DNA from 4 places in the Yinghuangia aomiensis genome. Region 2 is predicted to be linked to each of the others. Evidence: riboswitches for the same ligand, from Rfam matches in the RefSeq annotation. Region 2 holds a riboswitch; each other region holds the start of a gene.
The links. A riboswitch is a leader RNA that binds a small molecule or an ion and turns the genes downstream of it on or off. The one in region 2 is predicted to bind cyclic di-AMP.
Positions count from the first base shown of each region.

Region 1: linked by a shared signal. The riboswitch ahead of ABEA93_RS23750 (transglycosylase family protein) and the one ahead of ABEA93_RS03105 (NlpC/P60 family protein) in region 2 are both predicted to bind cyclic di-AMP.
Region 3: linked by a shared signal. The riboswitch ahead of ABEA93_RS35500 (NlpC/P60 family protein) and the one ahead of ABEA93_RS03105 (NlpC/P60 family protein) in region 2 are both predicted to bind cyclic di-AMP.
Region 4: linked by a shared signal. The riboswitch ahead of ABEA93_RS23520 (C40 family peptidase) and the one ahead of ABEA93_RS03105 (NlpC/P60 family protein) in region 2 are both predicted to bind cyclic di-AMP.

Region 1 is NZ_BAABHS010000017.1:115,216-119,255, reverse strand. It holds gene ABEA93_RS23755 (phosphoketolase family protein) at 1-450, shown strand, start outside; gene ABEA93_RS23750 (transglycosylase family protein) at 600-1,910, opposite strand; cyclic di-AMP (ydaO/yuaA leader) riboswitch at 1,914-2,117, opposite strand; gene ABEA93_RS23745 (FAD-binding oxidoreductase) at 2,477-3,994, opposite strand.
Region 2 is NZ_BAABHS010000002.1:140,662-144,701, reverse strand. It holds gene pcrA (DNA helicase PcrA) at 1-599, opposite strand, end outside; gene ABEA93_RS03110 (hypothetical protein) at 705-1,064, opposite strand; cyclic di-AMP (ydaO/yuaA leader) riboswitch at 1,292-1,438, shown strand; gene ABEA93_RS03105 (NlpC/P60 family protein) at 1,447-2,520, shown strand; gene ABEA93_RS03100 (response regulator) at 2,631-3,287, opposite strand; gene ABEA93_RS03095 (ATP-binding protein) at 3,284-4,040, opposite strand, start outside.
Region 3 is NZ_BAABHS010000039.1:63,749-67,788, forward strand. It holds gene ABEA93_RS35495 (hypothetical protein) at 1-1,576, shown strand, start outside; gene ABEA93_RS35500 (NlpC/P60 family protein) at 1,720-2,643, opposite strand; cyclic di-AMP (ydaO/yuaA leader) riboswitch at 2,649-2,835, opposite strand; gene ABEA93_RS35505 (helix-turn-helix transcriptional regulator) at 3,241-4,040, shown strand, end outside.
Region 4 is NZ_BAABHS010000017.1:64,067-68,106, reverse strand. It holds gene ABEA93_RS23530 (arylsulfatase) at 1-708, shown strand, start outside; gene ABEA93_RS23525 (TauD/TfdA dioxygenase family protein) at 833-1,726, opposite strand; cyclic di-AMP (ydaO/yuaA leader) riboswitch at 2,242-2,398, shown strand; gene ABEA93_RS23520 (C40 family peptidase) at 2,409-3,512, shown strand; gene ABEA93_RS23515 (NADH-quinone oxidoreductase subunit A) at 3,630-3,992, shown strand; gene ABEA93_RS23510 (hypothetical protein) at 3,983-4,040, shown strand, end outside.

The sequences.
Region 1 (4,040 bases), on a different contig from region 2:
CGCCGCCACCTGCCGGAACTGCGGGTGCGCGTGGTCAACGTCGTCGACCTGATGCGGCTGCTGCCGCACGAGGAACACCCGCACGGCATGCCGGACGCCGACTACGACGCGCTGTTCGGCACCGACGTGCCGGTGATCTTCGCCTACCACGGCTACCCGTGGCTGATCCACCGCCTCGCCTACCGGCGCGCCAACCACGACCAGCTCCACGTGCGCGGCTACAAGGAGTTCGGCAGTACGACGACGCCGTTCGACATGGTCGTCCTCAACGACATGGACCGCTACCAGCGCGTCGTCGACGTCATCGACCGGGTGCCGTCCCTCGGCCGCAACGCCGCCGCGCTGCGCCAGCAGATGCTGGACATGCGGGCCCGGCACCACGCCTGGATCCGCGTGCACGGCGAAGACCTGCCGGAGGTACGCGACTGGACGTGGCCGACGGGTCATTGAGGCCCCGGTCGGCAACCGCGCGCAAACGCGCGAACGCCGGAAGGCCCGGCTGGAGTTCCAGCCGGGCCTTCCGGTTGTCCTGCTCACGCGGCATCAGGTGGCTGCCCCGGCCCCACCCGGGAACGGTCGCCCGCCGCGCTGTCGTCCGATCAGACGTTCACGCCGTGGGCGCGGAGGTAGGTGATCGGGTTGATGTCGGAGCCGTAGTTGGGGCCGGTGCGGACCTCGAAGTGGAGGTGCGGGCCGGTGGAGTTGCCGGTGGAGCCGGAGAGGCCGATCTGCTGGCCGGTGGAGACCTTCTGGCCGACCGAGACGGAGATCGAGGAGAGGTGGCCGTACTGGGTGTACTTGCCGTCGGCGTGCTTGATGACGACCTCGTTGCCGTAGGCGCCGCCCCAGCCGGCGGACACGATGGTGCCGGAGGTGACGGCCTTGACCGAGGTGCCGGAGGCGGCGGTGAAGTCCTCACCGGTGTGGCCGTGCGACCACAGCGAGCCCGAGTTGCCGTAGGAGCCGTGCGGGGCGCCCGGGACCGGGCGGACGTAGCCGGTCGACGACGCGGTCGAGGAGGAGCTGCTGCTGTCCGAGGACTTCGCGGTGCTGCTGCTCTGCGACTTGACGGTCGAGCTGCTCGAACCCTTGTCCTCGGTCAGCTTCGACGCCGACGAGGAGGAGGACGAGGAGGACGAGGTGGTGGACGTCGAGGCCGTGGCCTTGGTGTCCTCGGTGAGCTTCGCCGCGGCGGTCTTGCCCGACACGCTCAGCTTCTGACCGATCTTGATCAGGTTCGGGTTGCCGCCGATGACGCTGCGGTTGTCCTGGTAGAGCTTCTGCCAGCCGCCGGAGACGTGCTGGGAGGCGGCGATCTTCGACAGCGTGTCACCGGAGACCACGGAGTACGTGGCGGCGGTGGTCGTCGCGGCCGGCGCGGACGCCTGCGGACGGGCCTCGGAACGCGACGCGCGGTCCTCGCTCAGCTGCGAGCTGCCCGAGTTGGAGGCCGAGTTGGCGGCAGCCTTCGGGGCGGCCTGCTGGGTGGTCTTGGCAGCCGACGCCGAGGAGCCGGTGTCGAGCGACGGGGTGCCGCTGTTCTTGGTCAGGCCCGCCTTGACGGAGCAGACCGGCCAGGCGCCGGGGCCCTGGCTGGCGAGCACCTTCTCGGCGATCGCGATCTGCTGGTCCTTGGTGGCCAGGTCGGCGCGCGGCGCGAACTGCGTGCCGCCGAACTCCTGCCACGTGGAGTTGGTGAACTGGAGGCCACCGTAGAAACCGTTGCCGGTGTTGATCGACCAGTTGTTGGTCGACTCGCACGCCGCGACCTTGTCCCACGTGCTCACCGGTGCGGCGGAGGCGCTGGTGGCGCCGATCATCGGCGCGGCGATCGCGGCGCCGGTGACACCGGCGGCGGCGATGGCGAAACGGGACTTGGACGTAAGGCGCTTGCGGGTCGCAGACAGCATGAAGTAGTTCCTCTCCCACGCCTGCGAGGTGAGCTGTCGGATTCGGGCTGGAGTTGCCCGGCCAGCCTTCGATGGCCCTGTTCAGGGCGTTCGAGGCATGGCTTCACCCCAAGCCGTCCCGGGCGCGCCGCAGCGCACCGCCGGTCCGGCGGATTTCACCTGGTTCCCCCGCTTCTGCCGTCATCGCTTACTCAGCGGTCCCAGCCCGGCCGGCGGCAGAATTCGGCGTTCCGGCGAGTGGGGTCGGCGTTGCACCGACGAGGACGAAGCTAAACGACGCTTCGCTGAATACCCAAATGCCTTGTCGTCGAAGGCAATCCGAGAAATTTCGGGAATACGGAATATCTCACGGAGGGCGACACGGGCCCTCCGCAGCGTGCGGAAATTCTCACGCACGGCGACGGGCCCTGTATCGGCTGTTCGGGAGCGCGACACAGGGCACGTGGACGGTCACACAGGATCAAAGGGTAAAGAGGTAGCAAAGAGCCCAAATCGGATGTTTTCCCACGGTTCATCCGGGCATGACAGGCCCTGCACATGCTGCTCGGCGAAGCGCCGAGCGGGGGTCAAGCACGTGCCACCGACTGGGGGAAGGCGAACACCTGGTCCGGGTCGTAGTGCCGCGCCACCTGCTTCAGCCGCGGCAGATTCCGGCCGTAGTAGGCGGTGCCCCAGTCCGGGAGACTCGCGTCGATGTAGTTGACGTACGCGCCTGTCGCGCCCAGCGCGGCCAGCCCGTCCCGGATCGCGTCCACCGCCTCGGTCGCCTCTTCCTGGCCGCCAGGGGTGGTGCCGACGTAGACCTGAGCGGTGGCGAGCGCGGAGCGGTGCGGGAAAGCGGTGGCGTCGGGGGCGAGCTGCGCGACGGCGCCGCCCATCGAGTCCAGCAGCAGGTCGATCCCGGTCCGCCCGTCCATCAGCTGCACCATCCGCTGCGGGTCCAGGGCGCGGGGGAGCACCCGGGAGACCGCGACGAAGGCGGCCCGGGTCAGTACGCCGCCCTCGGACTGCAGATGGCACTGCTCGATGGTGTCGTTCGCGCAGCCCGCCATGTACTTCATCGCGTCGAGATAGGTCTTGGCCTGCACCGAGCGCGACGTCGGCGGCGTGCCGGCGGCGGCCACCAGCCGGTCCAGCAGCGGGTCCAGTTCGCTCTGCGGCCCGACGTAGCAGCCGCCCACCCGGCAGGTCGGGGGCGTGCCGCCGGAGACCACGCAGTTCGACCACAGCTCCGGCCGGGCGTCCGCGATCCACTCCTGCCACGCGCCGACCACCGACGGCGTCGAGCCGGGCGGGAAGTGCAGCGAGAAGACGGTGAGCGGGGGAGCGGGCTCGGTCCGGAAGGTGAACTGCGTCACCACCCCGAAGTTGCCGCCGCCTCCGCCGCGGAGCGCCCAGTACAGGTCGGGCTCGGAGCACTCCGATGCGGTGAGCACGCAGGAATCGGCGGTGACCACCTCGGCCGCGACCAGGCGGTCGCAGGTCAGGCCGTACTTGCGGGCCAGCACGCCCACGCCGCCGCCCAGGGTGAGGCCGCCGACGCCCACCGTCGGACAGGACCCGGCGGGCAGCAGGCGCCCGGCCTCCGCGAGCGCGGCGTAGACCTCGATCAGCCGTGCGCCCGCGCCGACCTGCGCGGTGCCGTCGTCGAGCACGCGGACCTGCGCCATCGGCCGCAGGTCCATGACCAGGCCGTCGTTCGGCACGCTGTACCCGAGATAGCTGTGGCCGCCGCTGCGGGCCGCGATCGGGACGCCGTGGCCGCGGGCCGCGTCGAGGCAGATCTGCACGTCCTCGGCGGAGGTGCACTGCGCGACAGCGGCCGGGTACTGGGTGTCGTACAGCTCGTTGAAGCCGAGCCGCGCCACGGCATAGCCCTGGTCCTCCGGCAGCAGCAGACGCCCGTCCAGCCGCGCCTTCAGCGCGGACCAGTCCGGCGGTTCGACCGGAGCGCCGGGGACGCGACGGCCGGGGATGCTCCGCACCGACGGCGTGCCGGTGGCCGCCGCACCGGCCGCGCCGGTGACGACCATCGCGCCGCCGAGCCCGAGGGCGGTCAGGAAACCGCGTCGATCGATCGTCATGCGCTCACAGCTCCCGGCGATCCGCGCCCACCACGTGCCAACCACG
Region 2 (4,040 bases):
GCGTCCAGGTCCAGGTCGCGGCACACCATGGCCATCAGGCGCTGCGAGTCGGCGGCGTCGTAGATGGAGAAGGTGGAGCTGAGGCCGAGCTTCTTGTACTGCTGGCGCAGGATGCGGACGCAGGACGAGTGGAACGTCGACACCCACATGGCCTTCGCGCGCGGCCCGACGAGGGCTTCGACGCGCTCCTTCATCTCGCCGGCGGCCTTGTTGGTGAAGGTGATGGCGAGGATCTGCCCGGGGTGCACGTTGCGGGCCCCGAGCAGGTACGCGATGCGGTGGGTCAGCACCCGGGTCTTGCCGGAACCGGCGCCCGCGACGATGAGCAGCGGGGAGCCTTCGTGGACGACCGCGGCGCGCTGCTGCGGGTTCATGCCGTCGAGGAGGCGGCTGGGGTCCACCGCGGGCTTGGGAGCGCCGTTGCGGTAGTACTCCTCGCGCGGCTCGGCGGGCGGGTCGTAGGCGCCGTCGAAGAGGTCGTCGGGTACGGGGTCGTACTCGGGCGGCGGCGGCGGGACGTCGTCGTGCGCGGGTTCGGGCGGCAGCGGGATGTCGGCGTCGAACCCGGGCAGCGGCATGTCGTCGAAGAGGTTGCTCATCGTCTGCCGAGTCTACGAGCCGTGCGGGGTGCCGCGGCGCGCGCCCGGGGGATCCCGGGGCGGCCGCGGCGGCGGCGACGGCGTTGAGGCCGGTTCGGGGCGAACTCAGGTCCACATGACGGCGATCGCGATGTTCGCGATCGTGAGCAGGCCGATGGCGCCGAAGACGCGGGTGTCGACCTTGTCCTTGCCGCGGTTGGCCCAGGCCAGCAGCAGGATGACCACGAGGACCGCCATCTTGGTGCCGATCTTGGCGTTGTCGACGGGCAGGTCGAGGGCGCTGCTCTTGCGGACCGCGACGAGGGCGAGGCCGGTGACGAACATCGTGAGTGCGCCGTGCGTCACGGCGGGGGTGATCCGGACGTCGCCGGTCTTCATCCCCTTCATCTGGGTGAGGAATCCACCCAGCAGAGCTCCGATCCCGACGATGTGCAGTACGACCAGGAGTTGCCGGACGACGTCCACAGAGTGCTCCTCAGGCTCGGTTTCCGATTGAGCCTACAAAAATCACAATCCGGACATCGAAACGGGTCCCAAAGTAAAGACTTGGTAACGTCAGCGCGAAATCCGCGACCCGCGTGGGGGCCGTGACACCCCTGTGACTATTGTTCTCGGCCAGGCGGACGTACCCCCGTGCTCCATCCGGAGCGCACGCCCGCCACCGCCGAGTTCGGTATCGGCCGTGCGCCCGCCCCCCGTTGGCGCCCGGCACGCACCGGAGCCGGGGACCCATGTGTCACCCGAGGCGAATCGGCTGCCAGGGCCACCTGGCGCGCCGTAGGGCGTCTTCTTCCGCCCGAGCCTGTCAGCTAACCCGGTAGGCGGCCGAGGAAGGAGTGACGCTCGCGTGGCGTCTCATCGTCGTCCTGCGCAGCACCGCCGGTCGAAGGCGCTCGTCGCCTCCCGTGGTGCCGCAACCTTGGCCACCGCCGCCGCCACCATGACCGGTGTCATCGCGTTCGCCGGCCCGGCCAGCGCCGACCCGACTCCCACCTCCGCCCAGGTGCAGGAGCAGGTCAACCAGCTGAACCGCGAAGTCGGCAAGGCGACGGACGTCTACAACGGCGTCCAGGAGAAGATCGAGAAGCTCCAGAAGGAATCCAACGCCACGCAGGACCGGGTGGCCGAGGAACAAGCGTCCATGAACGCGCTCCGCGACCAGATCGGCCTGATCGCCGCGGACCACTACCGCAACGGGGGCCTGCCGCCCGAGCTGCAGCTCGCGCTGAGCGGCGACCCGGCGGACTACCTCAAGCGCGCGTCGATGCTCGACCAGCTCGACTCGCAGCAGGCCACCCGGCTCCAGCAGCTCGCCGCCCAGTCGCGGATGCTGCAGCAGGACCGCACCGAAGCCTCGACGCAGCTCGCCGAGCTGGAGAAGCTCCGCAAGGACCTGAACGACAACAAGAACACCATCCAGGAGAAGCTCAACAAGGCCCAGCAGCTGCTCAACACCGTCTCGGCGGCCGAGCGCAAGGCCATCCTGGAGTCCAACGACCACACGAACGAGCGGACGGACGACCGCAGCTCGCGCGACAACTCGCGCACCGACCTGCCGAACGTCCCGGCGTCCGAACGCGCCGCCAAGGCCATCGCGTTCGCCCGCGCCCAGATCGGCAAGCCGTACGGCTGGGGCAAGGCCGGACCGTCCTCGTTCGACTGCTCGGGCCTCACCCAGCAGGCGTGGGCCGCGGCCGGCGTCAAGCTGTCGCGCACCACGTGGGACCAGGTCAACGACGGCCCGCGGGTCGCCAAGTCCCAGCTCCAGCCGGGCGACCTGGTGTTCTTCAACAGCGACAACAGCCACGTCGGCCTGTACATCGGCGACGGCCTGATGATCCACGCGCCGCACACCGGCACGGTCATCAAGATCGCGCCGATCAGCGAGATGCCGTTCTACGCGGCCATGCGCCCGGGTTAAACCGACCGCGCCCGCAGCAGCCCACGGTGCCCCGTCCCCCGCGTGGGGGCGGGGCACCGTCGCGTTTCCCGCTCCTCCCCCGGCGTCGCCGGGCCGCCGGGCCGCCGGGACTAGACCAGCCGCCGGTCGGTGGCCCAGCGGGTCAGCTCGTGCCGGTTGGACAGCTGGAGCTTGCGCAGCACCGCCGACACGTGCGTCTCGACGGTCTTGACCGAGATCACCAGCCGCCGCGCGATCTCCTTGTACGCGTAACCGCGCGCGATGAGCCGCAGCACCTCGCGCTCGCGCTGGGTCAGCCGGTCGAGGTCCTCGTCGATCGGCGGCACGTCGGTGGCCGCGAACGCGTCCAGCACGAACCCGGCGAGCCGCGGCGAGAACACCGCGTCGCCTTCCGCGACCCGGCCGACCGCGCGGACGAGTTCGTCGCCGGTGATGGACTTGGTGACGTAGCCGCGCGCGCCGCCGCGGATCACCCCGATCACGTCGTCGGCGGCGTCGGACACCGACAGCGCGAGGAACCGCACCCGGGCCTGCACGTCGGCGCACTGCTTGAGCACCTCGACACCGCCGCCGCCGGGCAGGTGCACGTCCAGCAGGACGACGTCGGGAAGCTGCTCGTGCACCACCGCGACCGCCGACGCGACGTCCTCGGCCTCGCCGACCACGTCGACGGCTTCGCCGATCTCGGCGCGCACCCCGGTGCGGAACATCCGGTGGTCGTCGACCAGGACGACCCGGACCCGGCCTTCCGACGCGGCTTCACTCACGACTTGCTCCTGTTCGCCTCGCTGCGAGCCATCTCCAGCTCGACCTCGGTGCCCTCGCCGGGTTCGCTGCGGATCACCGCGGTGCCGCCGTTGCGGCGCATCCGCCCGAGGATCGACTCTCGCACACCCATCCGGTCCTCGGGCAGCGTGTCGGGGTCGAAGCCGGGCCCGCTGTCGCGCACGAACACCGTCACGACGGTGTCCTCCACCTCGGCGAACACCTGGATCGGCGCGCCCGACGCGTACTTCGCGGCATTCACCATCGCCTCGCGCGCGGCCGCGAGTTGGGCGGCCAGGCGCTCGTCGACGGCGCAGTCGCCGACCGGCACGATCTCGACGGCGACGCCGTGCATGTCCTCGACCTCGGCGGCCTCCTGGCGCAGCGCGGCGGCGAAGGTGCGGTCGGGCTCCTCGCCTTCGGGGCGGTACAGCCAGGCGCGCAGCTCGCGCTCCTGGGCGCGGGCGAGCCGGGCGACCTCGCGCGGATCGTCCACGTGCCGCTGGATCAGGGTCAGGGTGTGCAGCACGGAGTCGTGCACGTGGGCGGCGACCTCGGCGCGTTCCTGCGCGCGGATGCGGGCCCGGCGCTCGGCGCTGAGGTCGCGGGTCTGGCGGAGCAGGTAGGGGCCGAAGATGACGAGGAGCCCGAAGAGCAGCAGCAGGGCGCCGCGGAAGGCCGCGAAGACGTCGCCGAGGCCGCCGCGGTAGGCGACGAAGAAGCCGATGCCGGTGGAGAAGACGGCGACGCCGATG
Region 3 (4,040 bases), on a different contig from region 2:
CCGCGCGGCGTTCGCGCTGTGCTGCCTCGACGGGCTGGACGCCGACGGCGCCGCGGACGTGCTCGACGACGCGGGCGCGGACGACACCGCGGCGGCACTGGCCGCGGCGGAGCGGATCGCGGCGGATTTCGACGTCGATGCCGAAGTTCTGCTCGCCTCACCGGAGTTCGACCCCTGCCAAGTGCGTGCCTATCCGACCGACTTGCTGCGGCGCAGGCGCCGGGTCCGGGTGACCGCCCTCGCCGCCGCGGCCGCGTGCGTCGCGGCCCTGACGGTGGGTCTGGTCGACGGGGGAGGCGGCAGCGGCGGCGAGGACACCGTCGCGCCCGCGGCTGTCCGGGGATCGGCGGTCGACTACCTGGTCCCCGAGCGGCTGATCCGGGCCGCGCCCGAGGCCTGGGCCGACACCTCCCGGGTCGACTTCACCGCATGGTCCGCCCGCGGCACCCGGATCGCCGATCGCCCGCTGCTCGCCCGCGCCCTCGACGCCTGGCGCGCGGCGGCGGCCCCGGGGACCCGGAACGGACCGCTTCCCGCGCTGGCGCCCGGCACCACCGCGGCGCTGCCTCCCGCCGACCCGCGGCTGCTGTACGCGGGCGACGTGGACAGCGGTGACGGCATCGAGGCCGTCGTGATGCTGTTCGACGGCCAACGCGTCGTGCGCTACGCCGAAACCGCGGACCGCGTCGCGTCCCTGCAGTTCGCCCTCGTGGACGACGCCGACGTCACCACCGCCGCGGCTCTCGTGCTCACCCGGTCGGCCGACCGGGTCCGCTACCTGCTCGCGCCGTGGGTCGCCTCCGCGGGACTCCGCGACCTGCTGCGCCCGGACGGCGAACCCCGGCCGCTGCGGGTCGCCGCGGACGGCGCGACCGAACCCGTCCCCGTGCCGACCACGGGCACGCAAGGCCTGCCCGAGGCGCAGACCGCGTGCCGGTCCTGGCCGGTGCTGCAGCTCCGCTCGTCGGACCGCATCGCCGAACGGCACGCGTTCCTGGTCGGCGACCTGGGCGATCTGAGCCCGGTGCACCTGACGTACAACCCGCTGCCGGGCCCCGACAACCCGGCCCGCGCGCCCCGCGAGGCGCTGAGCCCGGCCGCGCTGACGAGCTGGGCGGCGAACGCGTGCGGGCTGGGGGAGATGCGCGGACGGGGGATCCGCGCGGTCGACGTCTGGGACTTCGCCGAGCAGACCCTCCCCGAGTCGGCGGGCCGCGCGACGTGGGAGTGCGTCCGCGCCGACACGTGGCGGGGCCCCGGCTCCACCGCCGTGGTCTTCCGCGGCCCGGGCAAGGCCGCGCCGGAGCCGCTGAGCCGCGCCGACGACACGGCCCTGTGCAGCCGCTTCGGCCAGCGCATCGTGGCCGGGCGGCGGTGGCAGGCCCCGTCCGGCCAGCGCTATTTCCTGGCCGCGGCAAGCCGCGGGATCACGCACATCGACGCGACAGGCGCACTCAAGGCCTCCGCGGACGGCACGGTGCTCGCCACGCCCTTGCCCGCAGGCGGCGCACCCGGGGCGGTGGACCTGACCGCCAAGGCGCCGGACGGCGAGGCGGTCCGAGGGAGTGCCGGGTAGCGGCGCCGTCTCGCCCGCGTGCGGTTCCCCGACCCCGCCGCCCGTGAGAACCGCCGAAGCCCCGCGCGGGACGACGGCTCGCCCGCTGAGTAAGTGCGAGCCGTCGGACCCCGCGCGGGGCGGTCGGTGGAAGAACCCTCAGATCATGCGGGGCGGGTCGCCCCGGCGATCGGCATGGAGTCGACCGAGGCGATCTTGACCACGGTGCGCGAGTTCGGCGCGTGGATGATCTGGCCGTTGCCGATGTAGATGCCGACGTGGCTGATGCCCGAGTAGTAGAACACCAGGTCGCCCGGCTGCAGGTCCGACGTCGAGACCTTGCGGCCCGCCGCGAACTGGTCGTTGGTGACGCGCGGCAGCGAGACGCCCGCGGCCTTGTACGCGGCCTGGACGAGACCCGAGCAGTCGTACGCGTCCGGGCCCTCGGCGCCGTACACGTACGGCTTGCCGAGCTGCGCCTTGGCGAACGCGATGGCGGTCGCGGCCTTGCTCGACGTCGACGAAGACGACGAGGACGAGGACGAGGACGAGGTGTCCTCGGTCAGCGTCGACGCCTTCGCGGAGCTGCTCTGCGGCTTGGCCGACAGCGTCTTGGTCTGCGCGGTCGCGTCCGACTTCGCGGTGCTCTTCTGGGTGGTGGTCTTCGGCGCGGCCGGAGCCGGGTCCTCGGTCAGCGGGGCGGCCGGGGCCTTGGTCGGCGCGGCGGCGGAGCCGGCGAGCTTGAGGACCTGGCCGATGTCGATCCAGTCCGCGCCCTTGGCGAGCTGGTCGCGGTTCAGCTCGTAGAGGGCCGGCCAGCCACCGTCGATGCGGTGCGCGAAGGCGATCTGGGACAGCGTGTCGCCGCCGACCACGGTGTACGTGGCGGTGGTGTCGGCCGTCGGGGCGGCGGCCGGCGCGGGGGCGGCCGCGGTGTCCTCGACGGACGGCTGCGCCATCGCGGGGACGCTGCGGGGAAGCTCGGGGGCGGCGTGCGCGGCACCGGCGTTGACGACGGGAAGGGCGGCACCGAGGCCGGCGATTCCCGCGGCGGCCAGGACCCGCCGGAGGCTGTGGGCAGACAGCATGAAGTCGTTCCTCTCCTGCCGCCTGCGAGGTGAGCTGTCGGATTCGGGCCGGAGCGGCCCGGCCGTGCGCGTCCTCCGGACCAGGTCCGGAAACGGGCACGGCTTCACCCCAAGCCGCACCCGGCGAGCCGGGTACGGCGCATCACGTTGGTTCCCCCGCTCCCGTCCGGACGTGCTGGGCACCGAGCACCGCGGCCGGGGACGGGATTCGGCGTACCGGCCGGGTGGATTCCGCCTGGGCGGCGAAACCGGTCCCGGACGCTAGCCAGGTCGGACCGGCCGCCACAACTCGGCAAGGCGCCCCGGAGGCGGGATAAAGATCGCGTCAAAACGTCTTGTCGTCAGGTCGACATATCGAAGACCGGGGTGTGACATGCGGATACTGCGGAGCGTGAGCGTGGTGGTCCGGTCACGCAAAATGATCGGAATTCGCCGGAACAGCCCGAGGGGGCGAATCCGTACACGTCCGTTATTGTCCGAATTTGCCTACCCGGGTCGGTCGGCAGGCGCGAAAGAGACCGGCGCCACAGCCGCCCGCCCCGCGGTGTCGTCCCATTTCCGCAGGCCGTCACCCGTGCGTGTCAGGATGTCCGTGTGGTGCCGCAACCCGGATTCCAGACGCCCTTCGTCGGCCGCGGCGCGGAGACCGCCGCCCTCGACGACGTCCTCGCGCGCGCCCGCGCGGGCGACCCCCGCGCACTCCTGCTCGCCGGCGACGCCGGCGTCGGCAAGTCCCGCCTCCTGGCCGAAGCCGCCGCCCGCGCGGCCGCCGACGGCATGACCGTGCTGACCGGGCAGTGCGTCGACCTCGGCGAGGTCGGCCTGCCGTACCTCCCGTTCACCGAGATCCTCCGCACGGTCGCCGCCGACCCGGCCTCCGCCGCGATCCTCGACGAGCACCCCGCGGTGCTGCGCCTGCACGGCGCGGGCGGCTCCGCCTACGACGGCCGCACCGAACCCGGCGTCCGGCTCCGCCTCCTCGACGACATGGCCGCCCTGCTCGCCGACCTCGCCGAGCAGGCCCCGCTGCTCCTCGTCCTCGAGGACCTGCACTGGGCCGACCAGTCCACCCGCGACCTGCTGCGCTTCCTCCTCAGCCGCCTCGCCCCGCAGCGCGCCGGCGAGACCGCGCCGCACCAGCGCATCGCCCTGCTCGTCTCGCTCCGGTCCGACGACCTGCACCGGCGGCATCCGCTGCGCCCGCTGCTCGCCGAACTCGTCCGCCTCCCGGTCGTCGCCCGACTCGACGTGGGGCCGCTCGCCGACGCCGAGGTCGCCGAACTCGTGCGCGGACTCGGCAGCGACCCGCTGCCGGAGGACACCGTCGCGCGGATCGTCGAACGCGCCGAAGGCAACGCCTTCTACGCCGAAGAACTCCGCGCCGCCACCGCCGACGA
Region 4 (4,040 bases), on a different contig from region 2:
GAGATCGACGACCTCGCCGCGGACCGTCCCGATGCGGTCAAGGAGCTGTCGGCGGCCTGGGAGGCCGCCGCCTGGCGCAACGGCGTGTTCCCGCTTGCCGACGCGAGCGGGGCGCTGGTGCTCCGGCACCCGGACGAAGAGCTGCTGCGCCGTCCGGTGCGCATCCTCGCGGGTACCCCCGAACTGGAGCGGTACCGCTCGGCGAAGCTCGTCTCCTTCCGCGACTTCGAGGCGGCGATCGCGATCGCCCGGCACGGTGCGGACGATGCCGGCGTGCTGCTGTCGCACGGCGACCAGGGCGGCGGCTACAGCGTGTACGTCGAGGACGGGCGCCTGTGGTTCGCGTACAACGAGTACGGCGTCCTCCACGAGATCGACGCGGGACCCCTCGCCGCGGGACCGCACCTGGTCACGCTGCGCGCCCGCACCCGCCCCAGGTTCCGCTGGGACTTCACGGTGGCCGTCGACGGCACGGACGTGGCCTGGCTGGAGGGCGTGCACCTACTGATCGGCATGGCGCCGCTGCAGGGCATCAGCGTCGGCGTGGACCGCAAGTCGCCCGTGTCGTGGCCGGTGTACGAGCGGCACGGCTCGTTCCGGTACACGGGCACGCTGCGGGCGGTCACCTACACGCCCGGACCGAGTGCGGCCTACGACCCCGAGACGGTGATCCGCACGCTGCGCGAGGCGGCCGCGACGTACGAGTAGGACCTGGATCGATCCGCGGTGCCCGTGGGCTGCCGCGGATCGATCGCTTTTCACCGCCAACCCTGAGTGGGGCGCCGGGATTTCGTCCCGGCGCCCCACTCGTTTGTCCGACTCGTTGCCCGGCTCAGTTGTCGGCAGGCCGCGGCTTGACCGCCACACTTGCCCGGCCGTCGACGCCCACCGGAACGTCGCCGTCCACGGTCGTGCGGTGCAGCACGCGGCGTGCCCCGCCGAAGTCGGACACGGCACGGTGCTGCGTCGCCCGGTTGTCCCAGATGGCCACGTCGCCCTCGCGCCACGACCAGCGCACCGTGTTCTCCAACCGGGTCACGTGGCCCTGCAGCAGGTCCACGAGCAGCCGCGAGTCCTCGCGGGAGTAGCCGACCAGCCGCTGGACGAACCCGCCCAGCAGCAGCGTGCGTTCGCCGGTGACCGGGTGCACGCGCACCACCGGGTGCTCGGTCTCGTACACGGTGGAGGCGAAGACCTCCAGGTACCGCTTGAACGCCTCCGGGTCCTTGTCCGGCGAAAGGCCGGCGTAGTCGTAGGCGTTGGTGTGGATCGCCCGGAGTCCGTTCGCCAACTCCTGCAGCGCCGGACTGAGTTCGTCGTAAGCTGTGGCGGTGTTGGCCCAGACGGTGTCGCCGCCGTGCGACGGGATGTCGATGGCGCGCAGGATCGACGCCAGCGGGTAGGCGGGTACGAAGGTGACATCCGTGTGCCACTGGTCGGCGGCGCCGCCGTACTCGCTGGTGATGGGCAGGACGTACTGCCCTTCGGTGTTGACGGTCGGGTGGCCGATCGGGGTCCCGAGCAGGCGCGTGAAGGCGAGCTGGATCTCGTCGGTCAGGTGGTCCTGGCCGCGGAAGAAGACGACCTTGTGGGCGTGCAGGGCGTCGCGCACGGCCTGGACGGCGCTGGGGTCGAGGTCCCCGGAGAGGCGTACGCCCTCGACGACGGCGCCGATGCGCCCGGCAACCTTGGTGACGGTGATCTGGTCGAGCGTGGATGCGGTCATGACTGATCGGCCCTTTCACAGGCGGACGTCGGGAAACCCGACGAAGACACGGATGGCGGAATCCCCAGCCCGCAAGGGCCCGGCAGGGGATGGCGGCACGCGCGACCGCCGCGCCACGGGCGCGGTGACAACCGAACGGGACGAGCGGGCAACGGAGAAGAACCGGCCCGCACATGGCGGCGCGCGTCGTTCAGCGACAGTGCGCGCCGGGGGGCACCGGCATGTGGGAAATGCGGTGGCGACTGATCACGTGTCGATTCTGTGCGGCGCCGAAGGCAGGCGTCAATTGTGAACAGCAGGGCAAACAGCAGTATTTGATGGAGAAACGGGCAATGCCGCTGGAAACGCGAAACGTGGGCGTCACAAGTGGGTTGAGCGGGTGTGTCGGGGTGAACGGCCGCGGCGGAGCGCGCACTTGCGCAAGCCGGGCAGACCATTTGGTTGTACCTGATCGTGATCATTAAGGTTTGGTCTCGGGCGACCGCCGAGTCGTCCGCCTTGACCGGGGCGGACAGCGGGCGCCTCCGCCGAATCCGGCGAGGTCTCCCCGGGCCGAGCCGGAGCCGGGGAACCACCGTTCCTCGGGGTGAATCGGCGCGGTCCGCCGCGCTGTAGGGCCTCCTTCCGGCCCGAACCCGTCAGCTCACCCGGTAGGCGGCCGAGGAAGAAGGAGGCCGCCCGAGTGCCGTCCCACCGACGGCTCAAGAAACCGAGCAAAGCGCGAATAGGTGTTGTCACCGCCGCGGCCGCAACCGCGGTCGCCCTGTCCTCCGGCGTGAGCCACGCCGACCCGGCTCCTTCCAAGGACCAGGTCAAGGCGCAGATCAACGACCTCCAGCACGAGGCGGAGATCGCCACTGAGGAGCTGAACGGTTTCCAGGAGGAGACCGAGCAACTGCAGAGCCAGGTCGGCGAGATCCAGGACCGCATCGCCCAGGAGCAGTCCGACCTCATCGCGTTGCAGGACGGCATGGGCGCCCTGGTGAGCGCGCAGTACAAGAACGCGGGCATCGACCCGACGCTCGCGCTGCTGCTCTCCGAGAACCCGGACGACTACCTGCGCAAGGCTGCCCAGCTCGACCAGATCACCGCGCACCAGGCGGAGGTGATCCGGCAGATCCAGGCCAAGAAGCGCTCGCTCGACCAAGAGCGCAGCGAAGCGTCCCGGAAGCTCGGCCGGCTGGAGGACACCCGCAAGAACCTCGAGTCGAAGAAGACCGAGGTCGACGCGAAACTCCAGAAGGCGCAGCAGCTCCTCAACACGCTGAGCGCGGCCGAGCGCGCCGCGCTCCTCGCCCAGGAGGGCCACGGCGAGGACACCCGCGCGTCGCGCGACGACACCCGCACCCCGAACACGCCGGGCTCGACCGCGGGCGACAAGACGGACAGGGCGGACAGGGCGGAGAAGGAAGCCCCGCCGGCGAACGTCCCGGCGAGCGGCCGTGCCGCCGCCGCGATCGCCGCGGCGAAGGCGAAGCTCGGCAAGCCGTATGTGCGCGGCGCCACCGGCCCGGACTCCTTCGACTGCTCGGGCCTGACCGGCTTCGTCTGGCGCCAGGCCGGCGTCTCGCTGCCCCGCACCTCGCAGGCCCAGGCGGGCATCGGCCCGAACATCCCGAAGAGCCAGGTGCAGCCGGGCGACCTGATCATCTACTACGAGGGTTACTCGCACGTCGCGATCTACATCGGCAACGGGCAGATCATCCACGCGCCGAAGCCGGGCACCAACGTGCGCACCGCGCCGTGGGACTCGATGCCGATCACCAAGATCGTCCGCCCGTCCTGACCTCGGCGCCGCGGCCGACCGGGACTGGAGTGTCCGGGTCGGCCGCGGCGTCATTCCTTGGTGGGCCCGGTCCGCCGGTGACCGCGTGTCACGTCGGGCGTTCCGGATAAAACGGGCATGATGGCCGCCGTGAGTGTCTGGGAGCCGGCCCTGGTGCTGCTCGGCGTGGCCGTCGCCGGGGTCGCCGCGGTCTACGGGATGAACACGCTGTTGAGCGCGCAGCGGTCGCCACTGGCATCCCCGGCGTTCTCCGGCGGCGTACCGCCGCGCGAGCACGCCCTGTCCCGCTTCCATGTGCGCTGGTACGCGGTGACCATGATCTTCCTGGCCTTCGACATGGAGATGCTCTTCATGTACCCGTGGGTCAGGACGGTCCGCGAGGTGGGGACGCCGGCGGTCGTCGAGATGTTCCTCTTCCTGGGCATCCTCTTCGCGGCGGTCGTCTACGCGTGGCGGGAAGGCGCCCTGCGGTGGGCCTGAGCACGCGGCTTCGCGCGGCGTCGGCGCGCCGTCCGGCCGTCCTGCCGG